DNA from 3 places in the Mesorhizobium sp. M7D.F.Ca.US.005.01.1.1 genome. Region 3 is predicted to be linked to each of the others. Evidence: predicted binding sites of a transcription regulator. Region 3 holds the regulator's gene; each other region holds the start of a gene.
What was found. Region 3 encodes PhoB, which activates phosphate uptake and scavenging genes when phosphate is short. Its sites were predicted from a motif close to TGTCATNNANCTGTCAT; they were not measured.
Positions count from the first base shown of each region.

Region 1: the regulator PhoB is predicted to act here: its motif matches at 5,597-5,613, upstream of EJ076_RS08870 (ceramide glucosyltransferase).
Region 2: the regulator PhoB is predicted to act here: its motif matches at 1,704-1,720, upstream of EJ076_RS24335 (esterase-like activity of phytase family protein).

Region 1 covers NZ_CP034453.1:1,849,260-1,859,727, forward strand. The annotation lists gene EJ076_RS08840 (magnesium and cobalt transport protein CorA) at 1-797, shown strand, start outside; gene EJ076_RS08845 (GcrA family cell cycle regulator) at 928-1,446, opposite strand; gene EJ076_RS08850 (aspartate aminotransferase family protein) at 1,802-3,001, shown strand; gene argF (ornithine carbamoyltransferase) at 3,018-3,929, shown strand; gene EJ076_RS08860 (Hsp33 family molecular chaperone) at 4,025-5,056, shown strand; gene apaG (Co2+/Mg2+ efflux protein ApaG) at 5,102-5,494, opposite strand; gene EJ076_RS08870 (ceramide glucosyltransferase) at 5,740-6,891, shown strand; gene EJ076_RS08875 (O-succinylhomoserine sulfhydrylase) at 6,899-8,086, opposite strand; SAM riboswitch at 8,143-8,220, opposite strand; gene EJ076_RS08880 (2'-deoxycytidine 5'-triphosphate deaminase) at 8,299-9,393, shown strand; gene EJ076_RS08885 (ABC transporter substrate-binding protein) at 9,495-10,265, shown strand; gene araD1 (AraD1 family protein) at 10,312-10,468, opposite strand, start outside.
Region 2 covers NZ_CP034453.1:5,005,904-5,016,371, reverse strand. The annotation lists gene EJ076_RS24340 (L,D-transpeptidase) at 1-49, shown strand, start outside; gene EJ076_RS24335 (esterase-like activity of phytase family protein) at 110-1,588, opposite strand; gene EJ076_RS24330 (FAD-dependent oxidoreductase) at 1,899-4,310, shown strand; gene EJ076_RS24325 (trimethylamine methyltransferase family protein) at 4,323-5,876, shown strand; gene EJ076_RS24320 (hypothetical protein) at 5,956-6,270, shown strand; gene EJ076_RS24315 (LacI family DNA-binding transcriptional regulator) at 6,453-7,478, opposite strand; gene EJ076_RS24310 (Gfo/Idh/MocA family oxidoreductase) at 7,676-8,707, shown strand; gene EJ076_RS24305 (sugar phosphate isomerase/epimerase) at 8,704-9,612, shown strand; gene EJ076_RS24300 (substrate-binding domain-containing protein) at 9,711-10,468, shown strand, end outside.
Region 3 covers NZ_CP034453.1:6,995,576-7,006,043, reverse strand. The annotation lists gene pstA (phosphate ABC transporter permease PstA) at 1-14, shown strand, start outside; gene pstB (phosphate ABC transporter ATP-binding protein PstB) at 11-814, shown strand; gene phoU (phosphate signaling complex protein PhoU) at 840-1,547, shown strand; gene phoB (phosphate regulon transcriptional regulator PhoB) at 1,567-2,256, shown strand; gene EJ076_RS34060 (ROK family protein) at 2,273-3,520, opposite strand; gene xylF (D-xylose ABC transporter substrate-binding protein) at 3,791-4,831, shown strand; gene EJ076_RS34050 (sugar ABC transporter permease) at 5,078-6,430, shown strand; gene EJ076_RS34045 (ATP-binding cassette domain-containing protein) at 6,442-7,242, shown strand; gene EJ076_RS34040 (CHASE domain-containing protein) at 7,371-9,017, shown strand; gene EJ076_RS34035 (YMGG-like glycine zipper-containing protein) at 9,112-9,357, opposite strand; gene EJ076_RS34030 (hypothetical protein) at 9,442-9,768, opposite strand; gene EJ076_RS34025 (hypothetical protein) at 9,898-10,077, opposite strand; gene EJ076_RS34020 (sensor histidine kinase) at 10,217-10,468, opposite strand, start outside.

The sequences.
Region 1 (10,468 bases), 2.0 Mb from region 3:
TGGCGATCGAGGATGCCGAGCACCCACACCAGCGGCCGAAGATCGAGCAATATGGCGATGCCTTGTTCATCGTCGCCCGCACCGCGCAACTGATCGACGGCCGGGTCACCTTCGGCGAGACCCATTTGTTCGTCGGCAGCGGCTATATTGTCAGCGTTAGGCACGGTCCTTCGACGTCCTATGCCGCCGTTCGTCAGCACTGGGAAAGCTGCCCGCATTCGCTGGCCAAGGGCGAGGATTTCGTTCTCTACGCCATTCTCGATTTCATCGTCGACAACTACATGCCGGTGCTCGAGCAGATCGAGGACGAAGTCGAGGTGATCGAGGATAGGGTTCTGTTGAAGCCGATGACCGGCCCTGACATCGAGCGGCTCTATATGCTGCGCCGCGATCTCTTGCGCCTGCGCAATGCAGCGCTTCCGCTGGTCGAAGTCTGCCGACGGTTGACCAGCGCCGAGCTGCCGCAGATCCATACAGCCATGCATCCGCTGTTTCGCGACGTGACCGATCACATCCGCACTGTCCAGGAAAAGATCGACAGTCTGCGCGAGGTGCTGGCGTTCGCTTTCGAAGCCAGCCTGCTGGTCGGCCAGAGTCAGGAAACGGCGATCTCCAAGAAGCTCGCCTCATGGGCCGCCATTCTGGCGGTGCCGACGGCGTTCGCCGGCATCTACGGTATGAATTTCAGCGACATGCCGGAACTGAAGATGGAGTACGGCTACCCGATGGTGCTGACCACGATCGCGCTGATCTGCGCGTTCCTCTACTGGCGGTTTCGCAAGAATGGGTGGCTGTGAAGATAGGGCAGTAGGGCAGTAGGGCAGTAGGGCAGTAGGGCAGTAGGGCAGTAGGGCAGTAGGATGGCATTTCGTGAGCGCAGCTTTCCGCACTCATACTGCCCTACTGCTCTACTCCCTATTCCCTTGCCTACCGGCTCCGCCGCCGCTCCGATGCCGGCTGGAACGCCACGCGGGCGTGATACTTGCAATAGGGCCCGGTTTCGGCGGCCTCGTTGCCGCAGAAATGGAAATCCTCCGAAAGCGGATCGCCGTTCGGCCATTTGCAGGTCCGCTCAGTCAGCTCGACGAGTTGCAGATGCCTCGAGATCGGCAACACGACATTCTCGACCGGGCGGATGTAGTGGCGTGCCACCGGTTCGGCATCGAACTGCGTCTGCAAGGCCGTCGCGCCGATCGACGTCGTGACATGGCGTGCCGCGGTTGCGGCGCGTGACACCGATTTCTGAACGGTCGATCCTTGCGCCGCCTTCTTTTGGCGTGCCGGCGTGGCGGTCGAGCGTCCGCGGCCCGACAGTTTCAGCCGGTGCACCTTGCCGATGACCGCGTTGCGGCTGACCCCTCCAAGCTGTGCAGCAATCTGGCTCGCGCTCAGACCCTCCGACCACAGTTTCCTGAGAAGTTCTACCCGCTCGTCAGTCCAGTTCATGACCGCGCTCCTATAAGCGTGCGGCAATCGGAATCCCTTACCGACCCGGCAACATTTGCCGGGGCAGACACCACATATATCTGGTGATTAGGTCCGCCGCACGAAATCTAGTTATTTCTCGACTACAACTACTCTATCCGCTGACTCGGTGACAAGAGTCCCAAGTGCAACACGAATCGGTTTTTTCGGTTTTCCCCAACTTGCCCGGTCGCTTATGAGCCGGCGTCTCGTTAGGGGGCTTGCCGCGCGCCACTACGCGACGTTTTCGTTGACTTCATGGCCGAAAAACACGATAAGCCGCACAGGCCGCCGCTTTGGCGGCTTTTTTGATTTTCCGGTACCGGAGACGCATATAATGAGCGGTTCGGCGCTTTACGAGACCTTTGCTCGCGCACCCCTGGCCTTCGACCACGGGGAAGGCACTTGGCTGATTACCGACAAAGGCGAGCGATATCTCGATTTTGCCGGCGGCATCGCCGTCAATTCGCTCGGCCACAGCCATCCGCATCTGGTCGCCGCACTCACCGAGCAGGCCGCCAAGCTCTGGCATGTTTCCAATCTCTATGAGATTCCGGGGCAGAGCCGGCTCGGCCAGCGGCTGGTCGACGCCACTTTCGCCGACAAGGTGTTCTTCACCAATTCGGGCGCCGAGGCGCTGGAATGCGCAATCAAGACGGCGCGCCGCTACCAGTTCGTCAACGGACACCCCGAGCGCTTCCGCGTCATCACCTTCGAAGGCGCCTTCCATGGCCGCACGCTGGCGACCATCGCGGCCGGCGGCCAGTACAAATATCTCGAAGGCTTCGGTCCCAAGGTCGAAGGTTTCGATCAGGTCGGTTTCGACGACATCGACGCCGCCGAAAAGGCGATCACGCCGGAGACGGCCGCCATCCTGATCGAACCGGTGCAGGGCGAGGGCGGTATCCGTCCGGTGCCGACGCAATCGCTGAAGCGGCTCAGGCAATTGTGCGAGCAGCACGGCCTGCTGTTGATTTTCGACGAGGTCCAGTGCGGCATCGGCCGCACCGGCAAGCTGTTCGCGCATGAATGGTCAGGGGTTACGCCAGACATCATGGCGATCGCCAAGGGCATTGGCGGCGGCTTCCCGATGGGCGCCTGCCTTGCCACGGATGAAGCGGCCGTCGGCATGACCGCAGGCGTGCATGGCACCACGTTCGGCGGCAACCCGCTGGCGATGGCTGTCGGCAACGCCGTGCTCGATGTCGTGCTGGAAGACGGCTTCCTCGAAGATGTCCAGCGCAAGGCGCTGCTGCTGAAGCAGGGGCTTGCGTCGGTCGCCGACGAGTTTCCCGAGGTCATCGAGGACATCAGGGGCGCGGGGCTGATGCTCGGCCTCAAATGCGCCATGCCCAACACCAAGGTGAACATGGCATTGCGTGATCAGCACCTGCTGGCGGTGCCAGCCGGCGACAACGTCATTCGCCTGCTGCCGCCGCTCACCGTCACCGATGCTGAGATCCACGACGCGCTCAACCGCATCCGCGCCGGCGCCAAGGGCCTGGCGGAGGCGATCGCCTCCGCCGCCGCGAAGTAATCCGGAACCATTCCTGATGTCAGTTCGCCATTTCACCGACCTTTCCGCCGTCTCTGAAGGCGATCTGCGCTTCATGCTGGACGACGCGGTGGTGCGAAAAGCCCGTCTCAAGGCCGGCGAGCGGACAAAGCCGCTAGAAGGCAAGGTGCTGGCGATGATCTTCGACAAGCCGTCGACGCGCACGCGCGTCTCCTTCGACGTCGGCATGCGCCAGCTTGGCGGCGAGACCATCATGCTGACCGGCACTGAGATGCAGCTCGGCCGTTCCGAGACCATCGCCGACACCGCCAAGGTGCTGTCGCGTTATGTCGATGCGATCATGATCCGCACCACCTCGCATGAGCGGCTGCTGGAATTGACCGAGAATGCCACCGTGCCGGTGATCAACGGACTGACCGACGACACCCATCCTTGCCAGTTGATGGCCGATATCATGACCTTCGAAGAGCATCGCGGTCCGGTCGCCGGCAAGACCATCGCCTGGACCGGCGACGGCAACAATGTGCTGCATTCGCTGCTCGAGGCCTCGGCCCGGTTCCGCTTCAACCTCAACGTCGCCGTTCCCGAGGGCAGTGAGCCGGCGCAGAAGCATATCGACTGGTCGCAGGCACATGGCGGCAAGCTGCACTTCACCCGCTCGCCCGAGGAAGCCGTCGATCAGGCCGACTGCATCGTCACCGATTGCTGGGTGTCGATGGGCCAGGAGCATCGCGCCCGCGGCCACAACGTGTTCTCGCCGTACCAGGTCAATGCCAAGCTGATGGCCAGGGCCAAGCCGGACGCGCTGTTCATGCATTGCCTGCCAGCGCACCGCGGCGAGGAGGTGACCGACGAGGTCATCGACGGACCGCATTCGGTGGTCTTCGACGAGGCCGAGAACCGGCTCCATGCCCAGAAGGCCGTGCTCGCCTGGTGTCTTGGCGCATGAAGCGTCTGGGAGCTTGATCTGCGGGGGTGTGATGCCTATTTGCGCCGCATCACGCAAATCAAGCGCGTTTCGACGCATGCGCCCCGGAGGGCGGCATGGCCGCGCCCTGGAGCTTTGTCATGTTGGAAACCTATCAAGTGACTGAACATCACCCCAAACTCGGCGAATTCGGCTACGCCGGCGACGATCACGTCGTGCCGTTCGAGGTCGGCCCGCTCGATGTACGCGGCCGCACCGTCCAGCTCGGGCCGATGCTCGACGCCATCCTCAGCCGCCACGATTATCCCGAGCCGGTCGCCCGCCTGCTGGCGGAGGCCTGTGTGCTGACGGTACTGCTCGGCACCTCACTTAAGTTCGAGGGCAAATTCATCCTGCAGACCCGCACCGACGGGCCTGTCGACATGCTGGTCGCGGATTTCTCCACGCCCTCGGCATTGCGCGCCTATGCGCGTTTCGATGCCGACCGGCTGGAGGCGCTGGTCGCGGCAGGCGAAACGTCGCAGCAGACCCTGCTCGGCAGTGGCGTGCTGGCGCTGACCATTGACCAGGGCGCTCATACGCAGCGCTATCAGGGTATCGTCCAGCTCGATGGCGAGACGCTGGAAGATGCGGCACGCACCTATTTCCGTCAGTCGGAGCAGATTCCGACCGATCTCAGGCTGTCGGTGGCCAAGTTGCTGACGCCCGGCCCCGGCGGCGCCCGCGAGCAGTGGCGCGCCGGTGGCATCCTGGCGCAGTTCCTGCCGCAGTCGCCCGAGCGCATGCGCGTGCCGGATCTGCCGGGTGGCGATGGCGATCCGCGCGAGGAGATCCACGATCCGGCCGACAATTCCTGGCAGGAGTTGCTGGCGCTGCTCGGCACCATCGAGCCGACCGAACTGATCGACCCGACGATCGGCGCCGAGCGGCTGCTCTACAGGCTGTTCCACGAGCATGGCGTGCGCGTCTTCGGCGGCGTTCCTGTCGCCGACCAGTGCTCGTGCTCCCGGGACAAGATCCGCGGTATCCTCGAGGGTTTTTCCGCCCAGGAGATCAAGGACAGCACCGAGGACGGCGGCATCCACGTCGCCTGCGAATTCTGCTCGACGCAATATGACTTCGACCCAGCGGAATTTACTGCTCAATAAAGAAAGACACCCCTCGCCGGCTGCTTCTCGGCCGGTGAGGCGAAACTAATTCACCGTCCGCCGCGTCCCCGGCAGGTCGAGTGAGAAGGCGGGGATGGCGATGTCGAACGTCTCGCCCCGCTTGTTGCGCATCGTGTAGTGCCCGACCATGATGCCGGATGGTGTCGAGAGCGGGCAACCGGACGTGTATTGGTAGCTGTCGCCGGGATTGAGTTCAGGCTGGTCGCCGACGACGCCGGGGCCGCGTACCTCCTCGACCCGGCCGGTGCCGTCGGTGATGTGCCAATAGCGCGACAACAGCTGCACGAAATCGTCCGACTGATTGTCGATCGTTATCTGATAGCCCCAGACATAGCGGTTCTCTGAGGGATCTGAGCGGTCCTCTAGATAGAACGGCCTGACCTGCACTTCGATATTGCGCGTGACGGCGCTGTACATAAGCGGCTCCAAAACGATCCGGTAACTTTCGGCGCTCCACGCGGGCTGGTCAACGGTGCGCGTCCTGTCATTGCGCATTGAGCGGCAGGTGGCGGCAAAGAATGTCATTTAGGTGACACATGACAATGATGGTGTGCGCCAATCAGTGCCGCGCGACTCGGGCGCTCTGTCGAACTGTTGAAATCGGTCGTCATGCCAGCCAGATTGTTCTGACGGACCGGTTCTTCTGGAGTGACCGGATCTCGATGGAACTCACTCTCATAGCCGCCACGCTTTCGACTGTCCTTATCCTTTCAAATCTCGCCAGCATCGTGCTTGCCGCTTCGCGTCTGAAACGGCGCCGCATTGTCGCGCCGCCGGCCGGCAAGCCGCAGCCGGTATCGATCGTCGTGCCGGCGCGTGGCGTCGAGCCATTCACGCAGGAGACGCTGGAGCGCGCCTTCTCGCTCGACTGGCCGCGCTACGAGCTGATCTTCTGCGTCGCCCATGCCGACGATCCGGTGGTCAGGCTGATAAACAGGACGATTGCCCGGTTTCCGAAGGTGCCGGCCCGGCTGCTGATCGGCGACGACCGCATCAGCGCCAATCCGAAGCTAAACAATTGCGTCAAGGGCTGGGAAGCGGCGCGCCACAATTGGGTTATCCTGGCCGATTCCAACGTGCTGATGCCGAGAGACTACGTCCAGCACCTCATGGCTGCCTGGCGGCCCGGCACCGGCCTTGTCTGCTCGACGCCGATCGGCTCGCGGCCGGCCGGCTTCTGGGCCGAGGTCGAATGCGCTTTCCTCAACACGCTGCAGGCACGCTGGCAATATGCCGGCGATGCGCTCGGCCTTGGCTTTGCCCAGGGCAAGAGCATGCTCTGGAACAAGCCGATGCTCGACGCCAATGGCGGCATTCGCGCGCTGGCCGCCGAGATCGCCGAGGATGCCGCCGCGACCAAGCTGGTGAACAGCCTCGGCCTGCGCGTCAATCTCGTCGCCGCGCCCTTCGAGCAGCCGCTCGGCCGGCGAACCTTTGACGAGATCTGGTCACGGCAGGCCCGCTGGGCGCGCCTGCGCCGCGTCACCTTCCCGCTGTTTTTCGCACCCGAAATCCTGACCGGCGCGGTGGTGCCGCTGGTGCTCGCGCTGATTGCGGCGGCAAGCGCCGGTATCAGCCTCTGGCCAACCGCCATCGCCGTGCTGGCGGCCTTCTATCTTCCCGAGTGCGCCCTGGCCTGGTCCAAGGGCTGGTACCTGTCGCCACGCATGGTTGCGGCGATCATGGCGCGCGACCTGATCCTGCCGGCGATGTGGGCGCGCGGCTGGCTCGGCGGTGCCGTCGACTGGCGCGGCAACGCGATGACCATCGGCACCAAGGCGGCCGAGCTGGAAGAGACGCCGTCCGGCGCCTGAAGGCCTCTTATCTGGCCTTCAGTGCCTGCGCGATGTCCTCAAGCAGATCGTCGGTATCTTCCAGGCCGACCGACAGCCTGAGCGTGCCCGGCCCGATGCCGAGCTCGGCGCGCGCCTCGTCACTCAGATTCTTGTGCGTCGTCGTCGCCGGGTGGGTGATCAGGCTCTTGGCGTCGCCGAGATTGTTGGAGATCAGCACGATGTCGAGCGCGTTCTGCAAGGCGAAGGCTGCCTGCTTGCCGCCCTTGACGTCGAGGCAGATCAGCGTCGAGCCGCCCGCCATCTGCTTCTTGACGATATCGGCCTGCGGGTGGTCGGCGCGCCCGGGATAGATGACACGGGCGATTTCCGGCCGCTCGGCCAGGAAATCCGCGATCTTGCCTGCGCTTTCCGTCTGCTGGCGCACACGCAGCGGCAGCGTCTCCAGGCCCTTGAGCAATGTCCAGGCGTTGAAGGGCGACAGGCTTGGACCGGTGTGGCGGAAATAATCGTGCAGGTTCTCGTCGATCCACTTCTTGTCCGACAGGATGACGCCACCGAGACAGCGCCCCTGGCCGTCAATGTGCTTGGTCGCCGAATAGACGACGATATGGGCGCCAAGCTGCAACGGCTTCTGCTGCAGCGGCGTGGCGAAGACGTTGTCGACAATCAGTCGCGCGCCGATCGAGTTGGCAAGCGAGGCGACGGCGGCGATATCGACCACTTCCAGCGTCGGGTTGGTCGGGCTTTCCAGGAAGAACAGCTTGGTGTTCGGCTTGACCGCCTTTTCCCAGTTGGCGATATCGGTGCCGTCGACCAGCGTCGCCTCGATGCCGTATCTCGGCGCCAGCGTCTCGACCACCCAGCGGCAGGAGCCGAACAGTGCACGCGCCGCCACGATATGGTCGCCGGCCTTGGCGCTGCACAGAAGGGCTGCCGTCACCGCGGCCATGCCAGACGCGGTGGCGCGCGCGTCTTCCGCGCCTTCGAGTGCGCACATGCGCTTCTCGAACATATCGACGGTCGGATTGGCATAGCGCGAATAGATGAAGCCCGGCTCCTCGCCCTTGAAGCGGGCTTCGGCGGCTTGCGCCGTTTCGTAGACATAGCCCTGGGTGAGGTAGATCGCCTCCGACGTTTCGCCGAAACCGGAACGCAGCGTTCCGCTGTGCACGAGTGCCGTCTGAGGCTTCCAGTTGCGCTTCTTGGTGCTCATCGCTCTTCTTCCAGACACAAAAAAACCGGCCGCGAAGTCGCAACCGGTCCATACGGCCTTGCGGCCCGACGGTCCTTTAGCGACTTGTTTAACGTGGCTGCAAGCCGACCGGCCAAATCACCACGGGATAACGACCCTTTAGACCCGCGCCACGCTTGCGTCAATTGCCGGCTTCATTAAGAGGTTTGTACCAGCGGCTAAGGAGCGGAGCCTTGCGGCAGACAGGCATTCTTCCCGATCAGGACATTTCAGCGCTGTTCCAGTGTGGCGCGCTGAAGTCGGCGCGCGCACTTGATGCCGACCAGATCCAGCCGGCCAGTCTTGATCTCAGGCTCGGCGACAAGGCCTGGCGGGTGCGTGCCTCCTTCCTGCCGGGTCCCAACCACAAGGTTTCGGAAAAGCTCGATAGGCTGAAGCTGCACGAGATCAATCTTGCCGAGGGCGCGGTGCTGGAGACCGGCTGCGTCTACATCGTGCCCTTGCTTGAAAGCCTGGCATTGCCGGCGGACATTTCGGCCTCGGCCAATCCGAAGAGTTCGACCGGGCGGCTCGACATCTTCACCCGCGTCATGACCGATCGCGGCCACGAGTTCGACAAGATCGCTGCCGGCTATCATGGGCCGCTCTATCTGGAGGTCAGCCCGCGCACCTTCCCGATCGTCGCTCGCACCGGTTCGCGTCTGTCGCAGATACGTTTCCGCACCGGCAATGCGCTGCTTTCGGAAGCCGAGCTGAATGAGTTGCATCGCGCGCAGATGCTGGTCGCCACCGAGCCGCCGAACATTTCCGGCGGCGGCATCGCGCTGTCGATCGACCTCAACGGCGATCAGAACGGGCTGGTCGGCTATCGCGGCAAGCATCACACCGGTCTTGTCGATGTCGACAAGCGCGCGGCACAGGAGGTCGTCGACTTCTGGGAGCCGATCCACAAGAGCGGCGCCGGCGAGCTGGTGCTCGATCCCGACGAGTTCTACATCCTCGTCAGCCAGGAGGCGGTGCATGTGCCGCCGCTCTACGCCGCCGAGATGACGCCCTTCGATCCGCTGGTCGGCGAATTCCGCGTCCACTATGCCGGCTTCTTCGATCCGGGCTTTGGCCATTCCGCGTCCGGTGGTACCGGCAGCCGCGCGGTGCTCGAAGTGCGCAGCCACGAAGTGCCGTTCATCCTCGACCATGGCCAGATTGTCGGCCGGCTGGTCTACGAGCACATGCTGAAGCGGCCGCAGGCGCTCTACGGCACCGATCTCGGCTCCAACTACCAGGCGCAGGGCCTGAAGCTGTCCAAGCATTTCCGCGCCGCGCGCTGAGCGCCTATCACCGTCAGGCAAAATACTTGCCTGTACTGGCTCGCCATGCTTGGCTGCCTTGCTGGTCGTCAAGATGCTGGCGTTCAAGGGGAACCAAGAAAATGCAGATTTCGAAATGGATCATGTCGGCAGCGGGTGCTGCCATGCTGGTGATGGCAGCCGGCTCGCTGTCGCAGGCGGTTGAGAAAATCAAGATCGGCACCGAGGGCGCCTATCCGCCGTTCAATACCATTACGGCCGATGGCAAGGTCGAAGGCTTCGATATCGACATCGCCAATGCGCTGTGCGCGCAAATGAAGGTCGAATGCGAGATCGTTACCCAGGACTGGGACGGCATCATTCCCGCTTTGCAGGCCAAGAAATTCGACGCCATCATTGCCTCGATGAGCATCACCGAGGAGCGCAAGAAGCAGGTCGCCTTCACCAACAAATATTATACGACACCGCTCGCTTTGGTGGCGCCGAAGGACAGCGATCTTACCTCGACCGAACCGGCGGCCCTTGCCGGCAAGACGGTCGGCGCCCAGGCTTCGACCACGCAGGCCGACTATGCCCAGAATAGCTACGGCAAGGCCGGTGCGGAGGCAAAACTCTACCCGACCCAGGAAGAGGCGATCACCGACCTGACCAACGGCCGGCTTGACGCCGTGATCTCGGACAAGTTCGTGCTGATGGACTGGCTGAAGAAGGCAAGCGACGGCTGTTGCAAGCTGGTCGGCGACGTCAAGGGTACGGAAACGCAAGCCGGCATTGCCGTTCGCCTGGAAGACACAGCACTTCGCGACAAGCTCAACGCGGCCATCGACGCGATCGTCGCCGACGGCACCTACAAGAAGATCCAGGCCAAGTATTTCGACTTCGATATTTATTGAGACGTTGAAGCTGCCAATCTCCCCCTCAAGGGGGAGATCACCCTTTCTACAGCGCCTTCACCGCCACCTTCACCGGCTGTTCGATCTCGAGCGGATTGCGCAGCGGCAGGCCGAAATCCTTGGCCTCGATCTCGAACACGTCGCCGGCCTCGGTCTTGATGCCGTCGGCGAAGGACAGCGTCGCCGTGCCGAACATGTGCACA
Region 2 (10,468 bases), 2.0 Mb from region 3:
CGAGCCGATCGATGCCGGCGTGCCAAGGGACGCGGAGATGTTGAAGTAAGAGCCTTTTCACGATCTGCTCAGGCGGACGCGCTCGGTGCACCCGCCTGAACAGGTGTTGTTACTTCTTGGTCAGACCCGGCAGCGTGACCTGGTAGACCAGGAACATGGTGTCGACATCGGCGCCGTCCTCGGCCTTGTAGGGTGCGCCGACCTGGAAGCCGTCCTGTGCGAGGAAGTCGTTGTCGTTGGCGACGAACAGGAAGTAGTCGTCGGGCAGCTTCGGATCGAGAACGCTTACCACCGACATCGCCTCCCACTTCTCCGAAAGGTTGTTCTTGTCGTTCGGCGCGCCATTGTGCAGGCCGAAGCGGCCGAGCTCGCCCTTGTCGTTGATGTCGATGAACGGCGTCAGCTTGGCCGGCGTCACCGACGGGTCGAGCACGCCCTTGGGCGCCAGCGGCTTGTCGGCGGCATCGAAGGCGCCGCCGGCGATGTCGGTTGCGGCCGAGACGTCGACGACGAAGATCTGGCGCACCAGCGAGGTGTCGCCCTTCAGCCCCTGGCCGTTGCCGCTGTCGCGCGTCAGCATCAGGAAGGTTTTATCGGAGAGCGCTACGATCTCGCTTTGCGCGGCGATCTTGGTCTTGCCCTTGGCATCCTTGAACACCGGCAGCGGCACGACATACTCATGCGCCAGCTTGAGATGGCCGAGGTCGGATGCGTCATAGACCAGCGCCCTGGTGTTCTGGCGGGTCGAGCCGGAATCGCCGCCATCCTGCCTGGTCGCCGACTGCAGCACGGCGATCAGGAACTTGCCGTCCGGCGTCATCGCCATGCCTTCGAGACCCTGGTTGTTCTGGCGGCCGGTATCGGGATCCTTCGGATCGGGTTCGGCAGCACCAGGGCCCGGATTGTCCGAGGCGAAGTTCGGCGCGCCGTGGCGCATCGGCACCAGCGCGGCCGGTGGCTGGGTCGCCGACAACAGATGGCCGTCGGCGGAGAACCGGTAGATGTTCGGGCCGTATTCGTCGGAGATGAACATCGAGCCGTCGGGCAGCCGCACGATCGCCTCGTTGTCGAGCGCCAGCTTGCCGTTGTCGGCCTGCGGCAGGATCGGCATATCGCCGCTTGCCGCGCGCACGCCGTTGAGCGGATCGAGGCCGGTGGCGTCAGCGCCCTTGTCATCGGTGAGCAGCATGGTGTCGGCAAGCGTCGCCTTGACGCCCGTCTGCTCCTGGCCGGCAGCGGGTGCCGCGCCCGGTGCGACCGGGGCAAATTCGATGCCGATCGTGTTGAGGCGCGGCCGGTAGTCGGTGGTGCCGACGACATTGTAGCCACGGTCCGGCAGCAGCCAGAGCGAACCCTTGTAGCCGGCGGCGTCATGCGTCCAGCCTGATGTGTCGATCGCCATGCCGGAACCGGAGCCGAACGTCTCGCCGAACTTGTCGCGCTGAGCGGCCGGGATGCGGCCGACGCCGACCAGCCCCTTGTTGACGAGGCCGCCGACGGTCGCGGTGCTGTCGGCGAGCGCCGGCGTCAAGGCGGTGAACAAGGCCAGCGCGACGCCGAGCGACGCGGTTCGGTACAGGTGTTTCATGGACAATCCTCTTTGTGACAGATGTGCCGGAGCGGCCGCGGGACGAAAAGCTGAAAGAGGTGCGACATCGATGATGCCGCGCGCGCCTCCCCGAAACGCGGTCTACGGCGCGAACATGATGCTTGCGTGACAGCGCGCGGTGCATGCCCGCCGTCTTCTTCACGCGCCGACAAAACGTGCGCCTGGCGGAAAGAATTGATCACTCCGTCGGACTCCGGTCGACGAAAAGGCGCGCGCGTGCGCCGGCACTAGACACTTATGTCTAGTGCGTATATGATCCAGCCTTCGGACCAGCCGTGGAGGGGAAGCCTTGAAGTCGCACTACCGCGCAGTCGTCATCGGAGGTGGCGTGGTTGGAGCCTCGGTGCTCTACCATCTGACGCGGTTCGGCTGGAGCGATGTGGCGCTGATCGAGCGTGCCGAATTGACGGCCGGTTCGACCTGGCACGCGGCAGCCGGTTTCCACGCGCTCAACGCCGACCCGAACGTAGCGGCGCTGCAGGACTACACCATCAATCTCTACCGGGAGATCGAAGCCGAATCCGGTCAAAACATCGGCCTGCACATGACCGGCGGCGTCAACATCGCCAGCGATCCCGCGCGCTGGGAGTGGCTGAAATCGGCCTGGGCGGTGTTCCAGTCGGTCGGCATCGAGACCGCGCGGCTGGTGACGCCCGACGAGATCAAGGCGATCTGCCCGATCGTGGACGTCACCGGCGTCCTTGGCGGCCTGCATGATTCCAACGAAGGCCATCTCGACCCGTACGGCACGACGCACGCCTATGCCGGTGCCGCGAAGAAGCGCGGCGCCGACATCATCCTGCGCAACCGGGTCGTCGAGCTGAAGGCGCGCGCCGACGGGCGCTGGGACGTCGTCACGGAGCAGGGCACCATCATCGCCGAACATGTCGTCAATGCTGGCGGGCTGTGGGCAAAGCAGCTCGGCCGCATGGCCGGCGTCGACCTGCCGGTGACGCCGATGGAGCACCATTATTTCATCACCGAGGACATTCCGGAGATCGCAGCACTTGACCGGGAGATCGGCATCGCCGTCGATCTCGACGGGTTTTCGTATCTCAGGCAAGAGCGCAAGGGCGTGCTGCTTGGCGTCTATGAGCAGAACCCAAAGCACTGGAACATGGATGGCGCGCCGTGGGACTACGGCATCGAGCTGATCCCGGAAGACATCGACCGCATCAGCCCGGAACTCGCCAAGGCGCATGAGCGCTTCCCTTGCCTGGCGACGGCCGGCATCCGCAAATGGGTCAACGGCGCCTTCACCTTCACGCCGGACGGCAATCCGATCGTCGGGCCGGTGCGCGGGTTGAAGAACTATTGGGTCGCCTGCGGCGTCATGGCCGGCTTCAGCCAGGGCGGCGGTGTCGGTAAATCGCTGGCCGAATGGATGATCTATGGCGAACCGCAGGCCGACATCTTCGGCATGGACATTGCTCGTTACGGCGCCTTCGCCGCCAACCGCGAATATCTCAAGCAGACGACGCGCCAGTTCTATTCGCGCCGCTTCGTCATGACCTTTCCCAATGAGCGGCTGCCGGCCGGCCGGCCGCTGAAACGCCCCGGCGCCTATGACGGCATGAGCGCGGCAGGATGCGAATGGACGGCGTCATGGGGATTGGAGATCCCGGCCTATTTCGCGCCGATGGGGTTTGCCGAGAACACGACGCTGCGCCGCTCCAACGCCTTCGATATCGTTGGTGACGAGGCGCTGCAGGTGCGGCGCGCCGCCGGTCTCGTCGATATCTCGGCCTATTCGCGCTATGCGGTGTCGGGGCCCGGTGCGGAGGCCTGGCTCGACCGGCTGCTCGCCTGCAAGCTGCCGAAAGCGGGGCAGGCGAGGTTGGCGCCGATGCTCGGCCATGACGGACGGCTGAAGGGCGACCTCACCGTCTTCAACTGGGGCGGCGACGGCTATTGGCTGATGGGCTCCTACTATCTCCGGGAATTCCACATGCGCTGGTTCGAGAGCCGTGCGGCTGTGGGCGTCACTGTCACCGACCTCTCCGACACGATGTGCGGTTTCCTCCTGACGGGCCCGAATGCGCGCAAGATCCTGGAGCGCACGACGCATCAGGATGTGTCCGGCGCGGCATTGCCGTTCATGGCCTGCGGCGCATTCGACATCGGCATGGTGCAGGCACGTGTGGCGCGGCTGTCGATATCAGGCGAACTCGGCTTCGAAATCAGTTGCCCCGCGACCACGCATGCCACTTTGCGCGAAACGCTGCTGGCCGCAGGCGAGGACCTCGGCCTTGCCGAGATTGGCTATTATGCGCTCAATGCGCTGCGGCTGGAAAAAAGCTTCGGCATCTGGTCGCGCGAATTCACTCAAGGCTATACGCCCGGCCTGACCGGCCTCGACCGCTTCATCGCTTTCGGCAAGGGGGATTTCATCGGCCGCGAAGCGGCGCTGAAGGAGCGGGAGGCGGGCAGCGGGCAATGCCTGGTGACGCTTGAAGTCGATGCGCTCGACGCCGACGCCAGCGGCTTCGAACCGGTCTGGCACCAGGGCCGGCGCGTCGGCTTCGTCACGTCGGGTGGCTATGGCTATACGGTCGGCAAGAGCCTGGCACTGGCGCTTGTCGACCGCGATTTCGCAGGCGAGGGCACCGCGCTCTCGGTGCATGTTGTGGGTGAGGAGCGGCCAGCGCGTGTCATCGCGGCTTCACCCTACGATCCCTTGGGCAAGGCGATGCGGCAATGAGGAGGATTTCTGATGGTCGATGACGCGGCACGGGACAGCAGGCGCGAACGGCGGCGCGGACGCACGGGCGAGGCCGGCAGCGAAAGCAGCCGCCGGCCCAATTACCATTCGCTGAAGAACCCGTTCCTGCCGCAGCCGATCTTTTCGGATGATCAGGTGGCTTCGATCCACGACACGGCGCTGCGGGTGCTGGAAGAGCTTGGCATCAAGGTGCTGCTGCCGCAGGCGCGTGAGCATTTCGCCAATGCAGGCGCCTTGGTCGACCCTGACACCGACATGGTGCGCATCGGCCGTGACATGGTGACGGCTGCACTCGCCTCGGCGCCGAAGTCGATCCACGCCCATGCCGGTTCCCGCGCCCGCGATCTGACGCTCGAACTCGGCTCGATGACCTTCCTGGCTGGATGCGGGGCGCCGAACGTCACCGATCTCGAGCGCGGCAGGCGGCCGGGAACGCTGGCCGATTTCGAGGATCTGATGCGGCTGGTGCAGCATTTCGACGTGCTGCATATGCTGGGACCCTGCATCGAGCCGCAGGATGTCGACAACCGCTTTCGCCACTATGCCGTCAACCGTGCGCAGCTGACGCTGTCGGACAAGTTTCCGTTCATCTTCGCGCGCGGCATGCCGCAGGTCGAGGACGGCTTCGAAATGCTGCGGCTGGCGCGCGGCCTGTCGGAAGAGGAGTTTCTGGCAAGAGCGCATTGCTACACCGTCATCAACACCAACTCGCCGCGCCAACTCGACATTCCGATGGCGCAAGGCATCATCGATTTCGCCCGCGCCGGCCAGGTCTCCGTCATCACGCCGTTCTGCCTGGCAGGCGCCATGGCGCCGATCACTGTCGCCGGCGCGCTGACGCTGCAGCATGCCGAAGCGCTGGCCGGACTGACGCTGGCGCAGATCGTGCGGCCGGGTGCGCCGGTCGTCTACGGTTCCTTCTCCTCCAATGTCGACATGAAATCCGGGGCGCCAGCCTTCGGCACGCCCGAGCACGTCAAGGCGACGCTGGGCGCCGGCCAGCTGGCGCGCTTCACCGGGCTGCCGTGGCGATCCGGCGGCGGCAGTGCGGCCAACATCTCGGATGCGCAGGCCGCGCACGAAACGCAGTTCGCGCTGTGGGGCTCGGTGCTGGCCGGGGCGACGATGTGCATCCATGCCGCCGGCTGGCTGGAGGGTGGCCTCAGCGTCTCCTTCGAGAAACTCATCACCGACATCGAGGCGCTGCAGACGGTGGCCGAGCTCTGCGCCACGACGCCCGGCGACACCGATACGATCGGTTTCGAAGCGATCGCCGAGGTGCAGCCGGGCGGCCACTTCTTCTCGGCCGGCCACACCATGGCGCGCTACCGCACCGCTTTCTACGAGCCGCTGGTGGCCGACTGGTCGAATTTCGGCAACTGGACGCAAAGCGGGTCGAAGACGGCGAGCGAGCGCGCCACCGGCGTCTGGAGGCGCGCGCTGGCCGATTTCGTGCCGCCGGCTTCCGCCGTCGCCACATCAGGCGTTCTCGACGAATTCATCGCCCGGCGCACCGCAGAGGGCGGAGCCGCACCGGTGTCGTGAGGCACTGGCGGAATTGCAGTGATAACGCGGAACCCGTGTCACTCCCGGGCATTCATGGGAATGGCCAACGGAGGACGACATGGGATTCGACCAGTATCACGAACCGCCTGAAGAGCTGACGCAGAAGGTACGGACCTTTGCCCGCATGATCACCTCGCTGATCGAGGAGGCGGAAGCGATCAGCTGGTATGAACAGCGCATGTCGGTGGAGAAGGACCCGCAGGCCCGCGCCATCATGAAAAATGCGCAGAGCGAGGAGTTCAAGCATTTCGGCATGGACCTCGAATTCCTGCTGCGCCAGAAGAAGGACTGGCGGGCGGAACTGAAGGAAATCCTGTTCACCACGGGTGATATCGTCAAGGCCGGCGAACGGGGCGAGAAGAAGGTGGACTAAGGTGTGTCGGTATTCAGGTGATGCCGGCCTGCAAACGAAGGTTTTCTGCGCTTCCGGTGCTCAAGTACGAAAAGTACGCTCCGCTCCGGTTCTCGAAAACCATCGTTTTCGACTCGGCCTGACCTGAATCTCAACACACCTTGAGGCCTGGCCAGGCAAATTTCACGGCCGATCCGCCACCATCAATCGCTGTCGCGTGCGACCAACTCCAGCGGCCAGACTTCGCGTATGATCCGCGGACCTTCCGGGCCGGCGAAGGCCGGGATCGAGGCCAGCAGCATTTCGGCGAGCCGCTGTCCCATCGGCTCCAGCGCCGGGCGGAAGGCGGTCAGCGCCGGTGAGAAATAGCGGCAGAGCGGCGTGTCGACGATGACGGTCACCGCCATGTCGTGACCCGGCTTGATGCCCATCTCGGCCAGCGCCTTGCAGCCGCCAAGCGCCATCGCGTCATTGTTGAAGATGATGGCGGTCGGCGGGTCCTTGGCGCGCATGACCTGGGGGATTACCTCATAGCCGCCGGCCTCGTTGATGAAGCCGGAGGCGATCAGCTCGGGGTCGACCTCGATGCCGTGCCGCCGCAAGGCCTTGCGGTAGCCGGCCAGGAACAGATAGCCGAAGTTGAGGTCGAGCGACGGGCGGATGGCGGCGATGCGGCGGTGGCCGCGCGCCACGAGGCGGTCGACCGCGTCGGCCCCGGCCTTCTCGAAATCAAGGTCGAGGGAAGGGTAGGATTTGGCCCCGGAACGGCTGCGTCCAAGCGTGGCGAACGGAAAGCCGGTCTGGGTGAGATAGTCGATGCGCTCGTCCTCGCGCCGCGTCCAGGCCAGCAGCACCGCATCGGCGCGGCGCGTTTCGACGACACGGCGCAGGCGCTCCTGCTGATAGTCGCCCGGCGCGCCCATCACCACGATCAGGTCGAGCCCGCTTTCGGCGAGCCTGGCCTGCAGCCCGATCAGGAACGGAATGAAGAACGGCTCGCCGTATTGCTGGTCGCCCGGATGCGGCTGCAGCATGAAGGCGATCGAATGGGTGGCGCCTTGCCGCAGGCTGCGGCCGGACTGGTTCGGCGAATAGTTGAGCGTCCTGGCTGCCTCGAGCACGCGCTTTCGTGTGTCGGCGTTGACGTCGGCGCGACCGTTCAGCGCCCGCGACACGGTGCCGATCGAAATGTTCAGGTGACGGGCAAGATCGTGAATGCTGGATGCCAAGTGACTGTTCTCCCCCTTGCTTGGCTAGCACCGGCGGCCGCTCAGGCCAAGGTGACAAGACGATTTTCGCAAGCGGCCAATTGACATTCTACGCCTTCGGGTGTGTTCTCGTAAACGTTTACGGAAAAACGTTTACGGTCCTGCCGTGGATGCCGTGACGATCGGTCTGGAGGGACCGAGCGGAGGAGGAGCGCCGGATGATCAATGCCGTCCTGGTCGGCTGCGGAGCGATGAGCAAAGCCTGGCTCGATGCCGCAAGGCAAATCGACGGGCTCGCCATTGTCGGCCTTGTCGACCTCGATGCCGACAGGGCGCGGGCGAGGGCGCAAGAATACGGCCTCACCAATGCCGTCATCGGCAGCAGCCTCGACGCCGTGCTCGACCAGACCAAACCGCAAGCGGTGTTCGATGTGGTGGTTCCCGCGGCCCGGCGGGCGGTCGCGCTTTCCGCCTTTGCGCACGATTGCCATCTCTTGACGGAAAAACCGCTCGCCGACAGTCCGGAGAATGCGCGCGCCATCGTCGAGGCCGCGCGCCGGGCAAACCGCGTCCATGCCGTCGTGCAAAACCGGCGCTACGTCGCCAATGTCAGGCGCATCAGGCGCTTCCTCTCTTCCGGCGCCATTGGTGCGCCGACCAGTATCCATGCCGACTTCTTCGTCGCGCCGCATTTCGGTGGCTTTCGCGAGGAGATGGCCCATGTCCTGCTGCTCGACATGGCGATCCACACCTTCGACGCCGCCCGCTACATGGTCGCCGGCGAGCCGTCCGGCGTCTATTGCCAGGAGTGGGAGCCGGCCAATTCCTGGTACCGGCAGGGATCGTCGGCCAGCGCCGTCTTCGACCTCGGCGGCGGCAAGGTTTTTACCTATGCCGGTTCCTGGTGCGCCGCCGGCTTCCGCACCAGTTGGGAAAGCAGCTGGCGTATAGTCGCCGAGCGCGGCAGCCTCATCTGGGACGGCAACGATGCGCTGAAGGCAGAGGTGGTGGCGTCGGGCCGCGATGGCCTGATCGACAAGACCCAGCCGATCGACGTGCCGCCGCTCGATCCCGCAGACCGCATCGGTGGCCATCTCGGCATCATGCAGGATTTCATCCACGCCATCGAGACCGGCACCGATCCGGAGACGCGTGGCGCCGACAACATCAAGAGCCTGGCCATGGTTTTCGGCGCGATCGAAAGCGCCGAAACCGGACGCCGCGTTGCAATCGCAAAGGAAGCACAATGACGCCAAACCCGCTTCTCGACATTCGGATCGGCACCATGGTGCGGGCAAACCTCGATGATCCAGCCGCCTACATCAAACAGATCCTGCCACTCGGCTTCGAGAGCATCCAGCCGTTCTTCTGGCAGACGCTGGGCGGCAAGGACCTGCCGCGGCTCGCCGGCCAGATCCGCGACGCGATCGGTGATACCGACGTCACCGTGTCCTCGATCGGCGTGTTCGGCAATCCGCTGGAAGACGGCGAGGTTGATCGCGGCGTGCTCAAGGCCTGGGAAACGGTGATCGACAATGCGCATCTGTTCGGCGCTTCGATGGTCAGCGGCTTCACCGGCCGCCTGCGCGGCAAGAAGTTGACCGACAGCCTGCCGCGTTTTCGCGAGGTGTGGGGACCGCTGGCTAGACGCGCCGCCGACAAGGGCGTGCGGATCGCCTTCGAGAACTGCGCGATGGACGGCAACTGGGCCAGCGGCGACTGGAACATCGCCCACAATCCCCACGCCTGGGAGCTGATGTTCAACGAAGTGCCCGACGACAATCTGGGGCTGGAATGGGAGCCCTGCCACCAACTCGTCTATCTGATCGATCCGATGCCGCAGATCCGCAAATGGGCGCCGCGCATCTTCCACGTCCACGGCAAGGACGCGACGGTGCGCTGGGACGTCATCCGCGAACATGGCGTGTTCGGCAGTTTGCCCTTCGTGCAGATGCGCACGCCCGGCTTCGGCGACAGCGACTGGACGCGCGTGATCAGCGAATTGCGGCTGGCCGGATACAAGGGCGCCATCGACATCGAAGGCTGGCACGACCCGGTCTATCGCGGCGATCTCGAAATCACCGGACAGGTGCGAGCGCTGGAGTATCTGAAGCAATGCCGGGGAGGCGCCAGCTACCTGCCCAACCCGGTGTGAGGATCGGCCGGCGGGAGGAGCCGGCCGTCAAGTGGTACTGCCGAAGTAATCGTCAGAAAGCCCCTCGGCTGACGAGGGAAACAATGGGAGGAACGTGCATGAGCATCGCGATCAGAACGACACTTCTGCGCTCGACCGTCGTGGCCGCTGCCACGGCGCTTGCCGCTGCAATCTCCACCTTGCCCGCACAGGCGCTCGACGCCCAATGGTGCAAGGACGTCCACATCCGCTTCTTCGTCGGCGGCGCCGAGGGCGACGCCTTCGGCACCATCGTCTATAATGGCGCCAAGCAGGCGGCGGCCGATCTCGGGCCGAAGGTCGACTACATCTTCTCGGGCTGGGACATCGAAAAGATGGTGCAGCAATTGCGTGAGGCGGTCGCGGTCAAGCCTAACGGCATCGCCATGATGGGTCATCCGGGCGACGCGTCGATCATGCCGCTGGCCGAACAGGCGCATAAGGACGGCATCAAGATGATGTACCAGAACGTGCCGGTGCCAACAGTAACGGCAGCGTTCGGCGGCGGCTATGTCGGCGCCCAGCAGGAGCCGCAGGGCCGCGCACTCGGCGCCGAGGCGTTCAAGCTGGCCAAGCTGAAGTCCGGCGACAAGGCGATCATGATCGGCCCGTTCGACAATGAGAGCAGGGGTGCGCGCGAGCGCGGGACAGTGGCCGCACTGAAAGAAGCCGGCATTGATGTCGTTCAAATCAACTCCGCAACCGAGTGGGCAGCCGATCCGAACCTCGCGATTCCGGTGATCACCGCGGCACTGCTCAACAACCCCGACGTCAAGGCGGTCGGCTATCCCGGTGGGCAGATGCTCGGCAACGTCCCGACCTACATGCAGGCGGCAGG
Region 3 (10,468 bases):
GAGAGGACAAATGAGCCAGATGTTGTCTCCAGACATGACGATCGCCGCCGAGGCCACCGCCAAGGCCAAGATCGAGGTCAAGAACCTCAACTTCTACTACGGCCAGTCGAAGGCGCTGAAGGACATCACGCTGTCCTTGCCCGAGCGCAGCGTCACCGCCTTCATCGGGCCTTCGGGCTGCGGGAAGTCGACGCTGCTGCGCGTCTTCAACCGCATCTACGAACTCTATCCCAAGCAGACCGCCGAAGGTCAGGTGCTGCTCGACGGCCAGAACGTTCTCGACCGCTCGCAGGATCTCAACCTGCTGCGGACCAAGATCGGCATGGTGTTCCAGAAGCCGACGCCATTTCCGATGTCGATCTACGAAAACATCGCTTTCGGCGTCAGGCTCTATGAGAAGCTCAGCAAGTCCGAGATGGACGGCCGCGTCGAGCAGGCGCTGAAGCGCGCAGCACTCTGGACCGAGGTCAAGGACAAGCTCAACGCCAGCGGCCTCAGCCTCTCCGGTGGTCAGCAGCAGCGGCTCTGCATCGCCCGCACCGTGGCGGTGAAGCCGGAAGTCATCCTGCTCGATGAGCCGGCCTCGGCGCTTGACCCGCTGTCGACCGCCAAGATCGAGGAGCTGATCGACGAGTTGCAAGCCGACTACACGATCGTCATCGTCACCCACAACATGCAGCAGGCGGCGCGCGTGTCGAAGCAGACGGCCTTCATGTATCTGGGCGAACTGGTCGAGTTCGACCGCACCGAGAAGATCTTCACGTCGCCCCGCGAGAAGCGCACGCAGGACTACATCACCGGCCGCTTCGGCTGAGTTCAGGCATACGAGGGACAAGATCATGGGCGAACACACAGTCGCTTCTTTCGACGAGGATCTCGGACAAATCAGCAGGCTCATCAGCGATATGGGCGATCTCGCCGGCTCGATGGTCGGTGGTGCCACCAAGGCGCTTTTGAATTCCGATAACGCCCTCGCACAGCGCGTCGTCTCCGACGATGCGATCATGGACGCGCGCCAGCGCGAGCTCGACGACCGCGCCATCACGTTGATCGCCAAGCGGCAGCCGATGGCCGACGATCTACGCCATGTCGTCGGTTCGATCCGCATGGCCGGCGATCTCGAACGCATCGGCGACCTTGCCAAGAACATCGCCAAGCGCGTCGGCACCGTCGGCCTCAGCGTCACACCGCGTGACCTGTCGCATTCCATCGACGCAATGGCCCAGCTGGTGCTGATCCAGGTGCAGGGCGTGATCGAGGAGTATGCGGCGCGCGACGCCGCGGCCCTGGCGAAACTGCGCGCCGCCGACGAGCGCATCGACGTCAAATACACCTCGGTGTTCCGCGAACTGCTGACCTACATGATGGAAGACCCGCGCAACATCACTGCCTGCACGCATCTGTTGTTCTGCGCCAAGAACCTCGAGCGCATCGGCGACCATGTGACCAACATCGCTGAAAATGCCTATTATGTTTTGACCGGCACGCAGCTGCCCGCCAATCGCCCGAAGCAGGACGAGACGGCAATGTCCGCGCCGGCGGCATGACGACAGGGGTGACCAGTCGATGATCGCGCCACGCATCATGGTGGTGGAGGATGAGGAGCCGCTAGGCGTGCTGCTCCGCTACAATCTGGAATCCGAGGGTTACCAGGTCGAGGTGGTGACGCGCGGCGACGAGGCCGAGATCCGGCTGCAGGAGAACGTTCCCGACCTTCTGGTGCTCGACTGGATGGTGCCTGCGGTTTCGGGTATCGAACTCTGTCGTCGGCTAAGGATGCGTCCCGAGACCGAGCGGCTGCCGATCATCATGCTGACCGCGCGCGGCGAGGAAAGCGACCGCGTGCGTGGCCTGTCGACCGGCGCCGACGACTATCTGGTCAAGCCGTTCTCGACGCCGGAATTCATGGCCAGGGTCAAGGCGCTGCTGCGCCGGGCCAAGCCGGAAGTGCTATCCAGCGTGCTCAAGGTCGGCGACATCGTGCTCGATCGTGAGTCGCACCGGGTCTATCGTAAGAAGAGCGAGATCCGGCTCGGACCGACAGAATTCCGCCTGCTAGAGTTCATGATGCGTCATCCCGGCCGTGTGTTCTCGCGCAGCCAGCTGCTCGACAATGTCTGGGGCGAGACAATCTATATTGACGAGCGCACGGTGGACGTTCATGTCGGCCGGCTGCGCAAGGCGGTCAACAACGGCCGCATGCCCGATGTCATCCGCACGATCCGAGGCGCGGGCTACGCGATCAGGGAAGACTGAGCTCCCTCGTTTGAACTCACGCCACGTTCTTGCCGACGAGGCCAGCTCTCGCCTGCACGCCCGGTGCGAAAATCTCCTGGTCGACGAAGGTCAGTGCGCGCATGGCGCAGCCTTCGCGGATCAGCGGCAGTTCGTTCGGCTCGGTGTCGAAGGAAATCGATTTCGAGTGCTGGCCGCCGGCGGTCTGGGCAATCGCCTCGCGCAATGCCGGCTCGATCAGGTCGAAGGCAGCGGCGCTGACGCCGACCATGGCGACGGGCGCCGGATCGATCAGTGCGAACAGGCTGCCGAGACCGTAGCCGAGCGCTTCGCCGGCCTTGCGATAGGCCTCGCGCTCGGGGCCATCCCTTTCGCGGGCCGCGGTCGCCAGCGCGCGCATGTCGGCGTCGCTGACATCAGCGACGGGTTCTGCGTCCTCGCCCAGCTGCCTGGCGTTGCGCCAGATGGCGTAGTTTCCGGCATAGGCCTCGACGCAGCCGCGCCGCCCGCAGCGGCAGAGCGCACCTTTCGGCTGATGGATCATGTGGCCGAACTCGCCGCCCGAGGAATGGGTGCCGGTGAACAGCTCGCCCTTCAGCACCAGGCCCATGCCGATGCCATGCGACAAAAGGATGGCGATGAAATCGTCGCGGTAGCGATCAGGATCGCGCCAGCGTAGCGCTATCGCCATCATGTTGCAGTCATTCTCCATGGTGGCGGGGATGCCGAACTCGTCCTCGAGTATGTCGGCGAAGGCGATGTCGGTGTGCGGCGTGATCGGCGACCACAGCATGGCGCGGGAGCGGGTGTCGGTGATGCCCTGGATTGCCAGCGCGATGCGGGCGATGCTGCGGACGTCGAGATCAGGGTCCTCGAGACGGCGCCGCACGATTGCCGTGCATTCGCCGATCAGCGCGTCCCGCGACATGGTCAGCGTGTCCAGCCGGCGCTGTTCCTCTGATATCACCTGGCCGGCATAGTCGATGACGGCGACGGAGAGAAAATTCAGCGACAGCACCACGGTCATCACCGCCGCCGCTTCCGGATTGAGGCTGAGGCCAACCTGCGGCCGGCCGCGTTTGAGCGAGCCGGCCTCGCTTGGTTTGCTTTCGGTCAGGATGCCTTCCCCGATCAGGTCGGAAGAGATAGCCGATATGGTCGAGTGGCTAAGGCCGGTTGTCGCTGCGATCTCGGTGCGGGACGGCTGTCCGGCGCGGCGCACGGCCGCAATCACCATCGCCCGGTTGCGCCGGCGCAAATCGTCGTGGCGGATTCCGACCGACATGTTTCTTCAAGTCCTCCCGGTCGCCGCGGTTCTCCGTGCCCCTCGAACGCTGTCGGCAACGCAGTCAAATACTGGCAGAAGCCGCCCACTCTGTCATTTATTTATTCCGGGGCTCGAAAAAAATTCGCGAGCACATCAAAATCCATCAGAATCGATGTTGACAGCGTTCGGGTGTTGGACCAGTATTTTTTCGGGGCTCGAAAAAATAGGGCCTCTGTGCCGGCCTTCGGGTCAGTTTGGTCGCGCCATACGCGGCGCAGGGAGGATATTATGAAAAGATTCACAGCCGCCATCCTGGCGGGTGTCGCCATGTCGCTGACGCTCGCGTCGGTCGCGCAGGCGAAGGACAAGGTCATCGGCGTTTCGTGGTCCAACTTCCAGGAAGAGCGCTGGAAGACCGATGAGGCCGCCATGAAGACGGCGATCGAGGCTGCCGGCGACAAGTACATCTCCGCCGATGCGCAGTCCAATCCCGGCAAGCAGCTTACCGATGTCGAAAGCCTGATCTCGCAGGGCGCCAATTCGCTGATCATCCTGGCGCAGGATGCCTCGGCCATCGGCCCAGCGGTGCAGAAGGCGCTGGACGAAGGCATTCCGGTCGTCGGCTATGACCGTCTGATCGAGAACAAGGACGTCTTCTACCTGACCTTCGACAACAAGGAAGTCGGCCGCATGCAGGCCCGCGAAGTGTTCAAGGTCAAGCCGGAAGGCAACTATGTCTTCATCAAGGGTTCGGGTGCCGATCCGAATGCCGACTTCCTGTTCTCGGGCTCGATGGAAGTGCTCAAGGAAGCCATCGACAGCGGCAAGATCAAGAATGTCGGCGAGGCCTATACGGACGGCTGGCTGCCCGCCAACGCCCAGAAGAACATGGAACAGTTCCTCACCGCCAACGACAACAAGGTCGACGCCGTGGTCGCGGCCAATGACGGCACCGCCGGCGGCGTCGTCGCGGCACTGACGGCGCAGGGCCTTGCCGGCACCGTGCCGGTCTCGGGTCAGGACGGCGACCACGCCGCGCTGAACCGCATCGCACTCGGCACGCAGACCGTGTCGGTGTGGAAGGACGCGCGCGAACTCGGCAAGAACGCCGCCGAGATCGCCTCGCAGCTCGCCGACGGCAAGAAGACGAGCGACATTGCCGGCGCCAAGGACTTCACGACACCGGGCGGCAACACCGTCAAGTCGCTGTTCCTGACCCCGGTTGCCATCACCAAGGACAATCTCAACGTCGTCATCGCCGCCGGCTGGATCAAGAAGGACGAAGTCTGCGCGGGCGTCGCCGCCGGCACCGTCGCGGCCTGTAACTGATCTGGATCACGTCGAAATATCTGAACGCCGCGGCCCAAAAGCCGCGGCGTTTTCTCAAAAAGATTTGTATTTCCGCATCACGCGGATAGCTTCGGGAGCAATTCCAGGAAAAGTGCGTAGCGGTTTTCCGTCCGGAATTGCGTCAAAACAAAGAGATAGAACGGTTCGGCGTTTCCGGGAATCGGTGAACCGTTCAAGGCTGGGTTCCGGCATCCGCGTCAGACGGCCAGCCGGTGGGAGGAAATCATGACCGACACGACGTCCAACCCGCAGGCCGACACCGCGCGTGCGTCGGAGCTCGGCGTGGTCGCCCGGTTCCTGAAGGCGACCGAGATCGACACCCGCATGCTCGGCATGGTCGGCGCCCTGCTGATCATCTGGATCGGGCTGCATGTCATTTCCAGCCTGCGCCTCGGCGTCAATCCGCTCGATTTCGACAGCCGCACCTTTCTGACGCCGCGCAATCTCTGGAACCTGTCGGTACAGACATCGGCGGTCGCCATCATGGCCTGCGGCATGGTGCTGGTCATCGTCATGCGCAACATCGACCTGTCCGTCGGTTCCGCCGAGGGCCTGATCGGCATGGTGATGGGATTTGCCCAGGTGCATTTCCTGGTGCGGTTTGTCGGGCTCGAACTCGGCAATCCGTGGATCTGGGTTCTGGCGCTGGTCATCGGCCTGGCGCTCGGCCTGCTGATCGGGGCCTTTCAAGGCTTCGTCATCGCCTATCTCGAAGTGCCGGCGTTCATCGTCACGCTGGGCGGACTGCTGGTCTGGCGCGGTGCTGCCTGGTGGGTCACATCAGGCCAGACGGTGGCACCGCTTGACGCCACCTTCCAGCTCATGGGCGGCGGGCCGTCGGGATCGATCGGCGCGACCTGGAGCTGGGTCGTCGGGATCGTGGCCTGCCTCGCCGTGGTGTTTGCGCTTTTCAACGGGCGGGTGCAGCGCAAGCGTTTCCGGTTTCCGCTGCGTCCGATCTGGGCCGAGACGCTGCTCGGCGTCGTCACCTGTGCCGTCATCATGGGTGCGGTCTGGCTCGCCAACTCCTATCCGTGGCCGATCGGCATCGTGAACCGGTATGCGGCCGCCAACAACATCACCGTGCCCGAAGGCGGCCTGTTCATCGCTCACGGCATCGCCATACCGGTGCTGATGGCGATCGCCGTCGGGCTGGTCATGACCTTCATCACCAACCGCACGCGTTTCGGCCGCTATGTCTTTGCCATCGGCGGCAATCCCGAGGCTGCCAATCTCGCCGGCATCAACACGCGCTGGATCACCATGAAGGTGTTCATGATCATGGGCGTGCTGGCGACGATCGCCGCCGCGATCTCCTCGGCCCGGCAGAATTCGGCGACCAACGTGCTTGGAACGCTAGACGAGCTGCTGGTCATTGCCGCCGCCGTCATTGGCGGCACGTCGCTCGCCGGTGGTTCGGGAACGATCATCGGCGCCATGCTCGGCGCGCTGCTGATGCAGTCGCTGCAGTCCGGCATGGTGCTGCTCGGCGTCGACTCGCCGCTGCAGAGCATTGTCGTCGGCGCCGTGCTGGTCATCGCCGTCTGGCTCGACACCGTCTATCGCAAGCGCGTCTAGGAGGCATGGCCATGACTGACAAGATTGCTCCTGCGGCCACAGCACTGATCGATATGCGCAACATCTCGATCGCGTTTGGCGGCATTCGCGCCGTCGACGACGCCTCGATCGATCTCTTCCCCGGCGAGGTCGTGGCGCTGCTCGGCCACAACGGCGCCGGCAAGTCGACGCTGATCAAGATCCTGTCCGGCGCCTACAAGCGCGATGCCGGGCAGATCTTCGTCAATGGCGAGGAAGCGTCGATCTCCAACCCGCGCGACGCCAAGAAATACGGCATCGAGACGATCTACCAGACGCTGGCGCTGGCCGACAATGTCGATGCCGCCGCCAATCTGTTCCTCGGCCGCGAGCTGATGACCGCCTGGGGCACGCTCGACGACGTTGCCATGGAGGCGGAGGCGCGCAAGGTGATGGGGAGGCTCAATCCCCGCTTCCAGCGCTTCAAGGAGCCGGTGATCAAACTGTCGGGCGGCCAGCGGCAATCGGTGGCGATCGCGCGCGCCATCCTGTTCAACGCACGCATCCTGATCATGGACGAGCCGACGGCAGCGCTTGGTCCGCAGGAAACGGCGCAGGTCGGCGAGCTGGTCAAGCAGCTCAAGTCCGACGGCATCGGCATCTTCCTGATCAGCCACGATATCCACGATGTGTTCGAACTTGCCGACCGGGTCTGCGTCATGAAGAACGGCCAGGTCGTCGGCACAGCCCGCACCACCGATGTGACCCAGGACGAGGTGCTCGGCATGATCATTCTGGGCAAATGCCCGCCCGGTGCCATTCCCGGACCGGGGGCGCTGAAGATCGCTGCCTGAGGTCAGACCAGGTCGCGGGTTGCCAGACTCGTGATATGCTAGCCGTCAGCATGGCTTGGCCCTGCCATTGTGTTGGCACGGCGACTTGCCCATAAAGGTCCCTATTCGCTCAGGGACCACATCATCCGTTGAAGAAGCTTTTTCCAATCGTCGCGTTCATCGCCGTTGCGCTGATCAGCATGACGATGGCGGGGTTTGCCTATTTCGCGACGCAAGAAGCCGCCCGCATCAAGTTCGAAGCGACGGCCGACGACGCGCTCAACCGAATCGAGAGCCGCATCGACCTGCATTTGTCGCTGTTGCGCTCGACGCAGGCCCTGTTCGACGCCCGCAACGGCGATATTTCCGGCAACGAGTTCAAGGCGTTCTTCAAAGCGCTCGATGCCGACAACAATTTTGCCGGCTTGCGCGGCATCGGCTATGTCAGGTTGGCGAAGGCTGGAGACGAGGCGGCGGTCGAACGCGATATGCTGCGCGACCATGGCGTCAACCATCCAATCTATCCTGACACCACGCAGCCTTGGCGCACCCCCATCGTGCTGTTCGAGCCGCTCGACCCGTCCAACCAGGGCAGCATCGGCTATGACATGTTCAGTGAACCGGTGCGGCGCGCGGCGATCGAAAAGGCGATGTCGGATGACCACCAGCACGCCAGCGGGCTGGTGCAACTGGGCCAGGACACAGGTGCCGCGCAGACGTTCACCGGCTTCCTCGTCTTCGTGCGGCTCAATGTCGAAACCGCACCCGACGTCATCAATGCGTCCAGATCCTCCACAGCCGGTTTTCTCTATGCGGCCTTTCGGGCTCGCGACCTGTTCCAGACCGCGCTCAGCCGGTCGCCGCTGCTGCCTGTCAACACCGAAATCTACGATGGCGACGGCGCGGTGAACGGCGACAATCTGTTGTTCCGGTCGGAGACGCCACCGGCTTCGACCTTTGGGGACAGGCTGCTGGTCACCCGCAAGATCATGGTGGCCGGCCGGCCATGGACTGTCCTGTTCCGGCCGACGAGCGCCTTCTCGCAGCCGTCGTCGCGCGCCATTCCGGTTATGCTGGGGCTGTTCGGCCTGTTGCTGGCGGGCGCCATCGCGCTGGTGGCGCGCTATCAGGAGCGGGCCTATGAGGCGGCGTCGCGCTTGCACGAAACGACGGAAAAGAGCCTGCTCGACAAAGACCTGATGCTGCAGGAGATGAAGCATCGCATCAAAAATTCGATCACCAGGGTGCTGGCGATCGCGCGCCAGACGGCATCGCGGGCCACCGACGTCAACGAGTTTTCCGCATCCTTCTCGGCCAGGCTGCAGGCGATGGCGGCATCCCAGGACATGCTGACGCGCTCGCGCTGGCAGAAGGCCGATCTTGGCGATCTCCTGCGCATCGAACTGGGTCAGGTGTTCGGCAAGGATCTGCCCGATGAGCTGTTGTCGGGGCCACAGGTGCTGCTCGACGAAACCACGACGCAAGCGCTCGGCCTCACCTTCCACGAACTGGCGACGAACGCGCTGAAATACGGCGAAGCCGGCAATTCGGCCAATACCCTGAAGGGCGACTGGGCGCTGAAGGTGGACTGGTCGCTCGAAGGGCGCGGGCGCGACAGGACGCTGGCTCTCAACTGGCGCGAAACCGGGCAGAAGAAACTCGAAGCACCCGCCAAGACCGGATTCGGCACCAAGCTGATCGATCTCAACGTCACGCGCGAATTGCGCGGCACGATCAAGCGTGATTTCCGGGCCAATGGGCTGAACGTGGAAATCAAAATCCCTCTGGCAAACTGACAGTGATCGTCAGGCGGCCAGGATCAAGCACCAAACAATCAAAATCCGGAGGCCGGCGAACCGGTCTCCGGATCAGGTCTCGGTTATCGCCGAACTAGTTGCAGCGCGCCGTGTAGATCCGGCCGCGATGATCGCGATACTGGCAATAGCCATTGCGCAGATTGCGCACCAGCAGGCCGGAACCGGCACCAACGGCCGCGCCGATCAGCGCGCCCTTGCCGCCGCCGACCAAGCCGCCGACACCGGCGCCGATCAAGCCGCCGCCAACCACGTCCTGCTCGGTCGAGGTGCAGCCACTGACCGCGACCACAGCAACCATGGCAATAAGCATCTTCCGCATAGAGTCACTCCTCACTTTGTGTCCTCACTTTAATAAGCTCCAACCGCCATTTAGCATGAAATGGCGCCCGTTGCCCGCTCGAATTTATTGTTGGCTAAGATAGTCTTTTTCGGGGCGCGCCGTGTTTGACGCAACGACGATATTTGAGATCTCCAAGGATGCGTCAAGACTGCCGTCCGGGCCGACCTTCCACACCACCTGGTCGTAGTCGTCTTCGAGCGCCGGGTCGACCGTAAGGCATTTGGCGACGATATGTTCGGCCTGCCCCTGCACGTCGCCCATGGCGAACGGGCGTTCGGCGACACATTGGTCGGCGGTTTCGAAAACACTGACAGGGACTTGAAGCTCACGGCAATCGGCCATCGTGTTCGAGCAGCCGATGACCAGCAGCAATGCGGCGATGTGTTCCATGGCGAAAACGTCCTCTCGCCACAGTAACGGTCCACATTCCGCAAAGTTCCTGCACTGCAAGACCTATCCGCGAATTAACATGGCCAGCGAATTAACATGAATCGACCAAGGCCGCAGGTTGCGCGGAGGTCAGTAAGCCAGCTGGAAGAGGACGGCCGCGACGATCAGCGCGGCAAGACCGAGAACGACAAGGCGCAACGAAGCGTGAGGAACAGGAGGCGGCGGCGGCGCGGATGCCTCGGAGTCTTCAAACTCGCCCATGGAGAACCGAGCGGCCTGTTCCAGTCTGTTCATGTCCGCAACCGTCAAGGCATTCCTCCCGCACCATGCTGCAAGTCCTGCTGCGGAAATGTTCGAAGATGCAACAGGTTCCAGCGGTATCTGGGAAATATAGCATCGGCTTTTATGGTGAACAGTCGGTTAAGGACTTGGCGCAGGTGTGGGTCGCTCAATCCGTCTCGAAATTGCCGTGCGGAACGACAAGGCGGTATTCGAGGCGCCCGGCCGCGATTTCAAGCGTCGCCGTACCATTCAGCGACGCCGGCACGACCCGTTCGAGTGCGACACTGCCAAAGCGCTTCTCGCTACGCCTGTTATCATTGGCTCCGATTGCTTCGGCCCATGTCAGAGATAGGGAGGTCCCAGTGTCGTCGGCGGTCAGGTTGGCTGTAACCTCTACGAATCCGTCGGGCCGCGACAG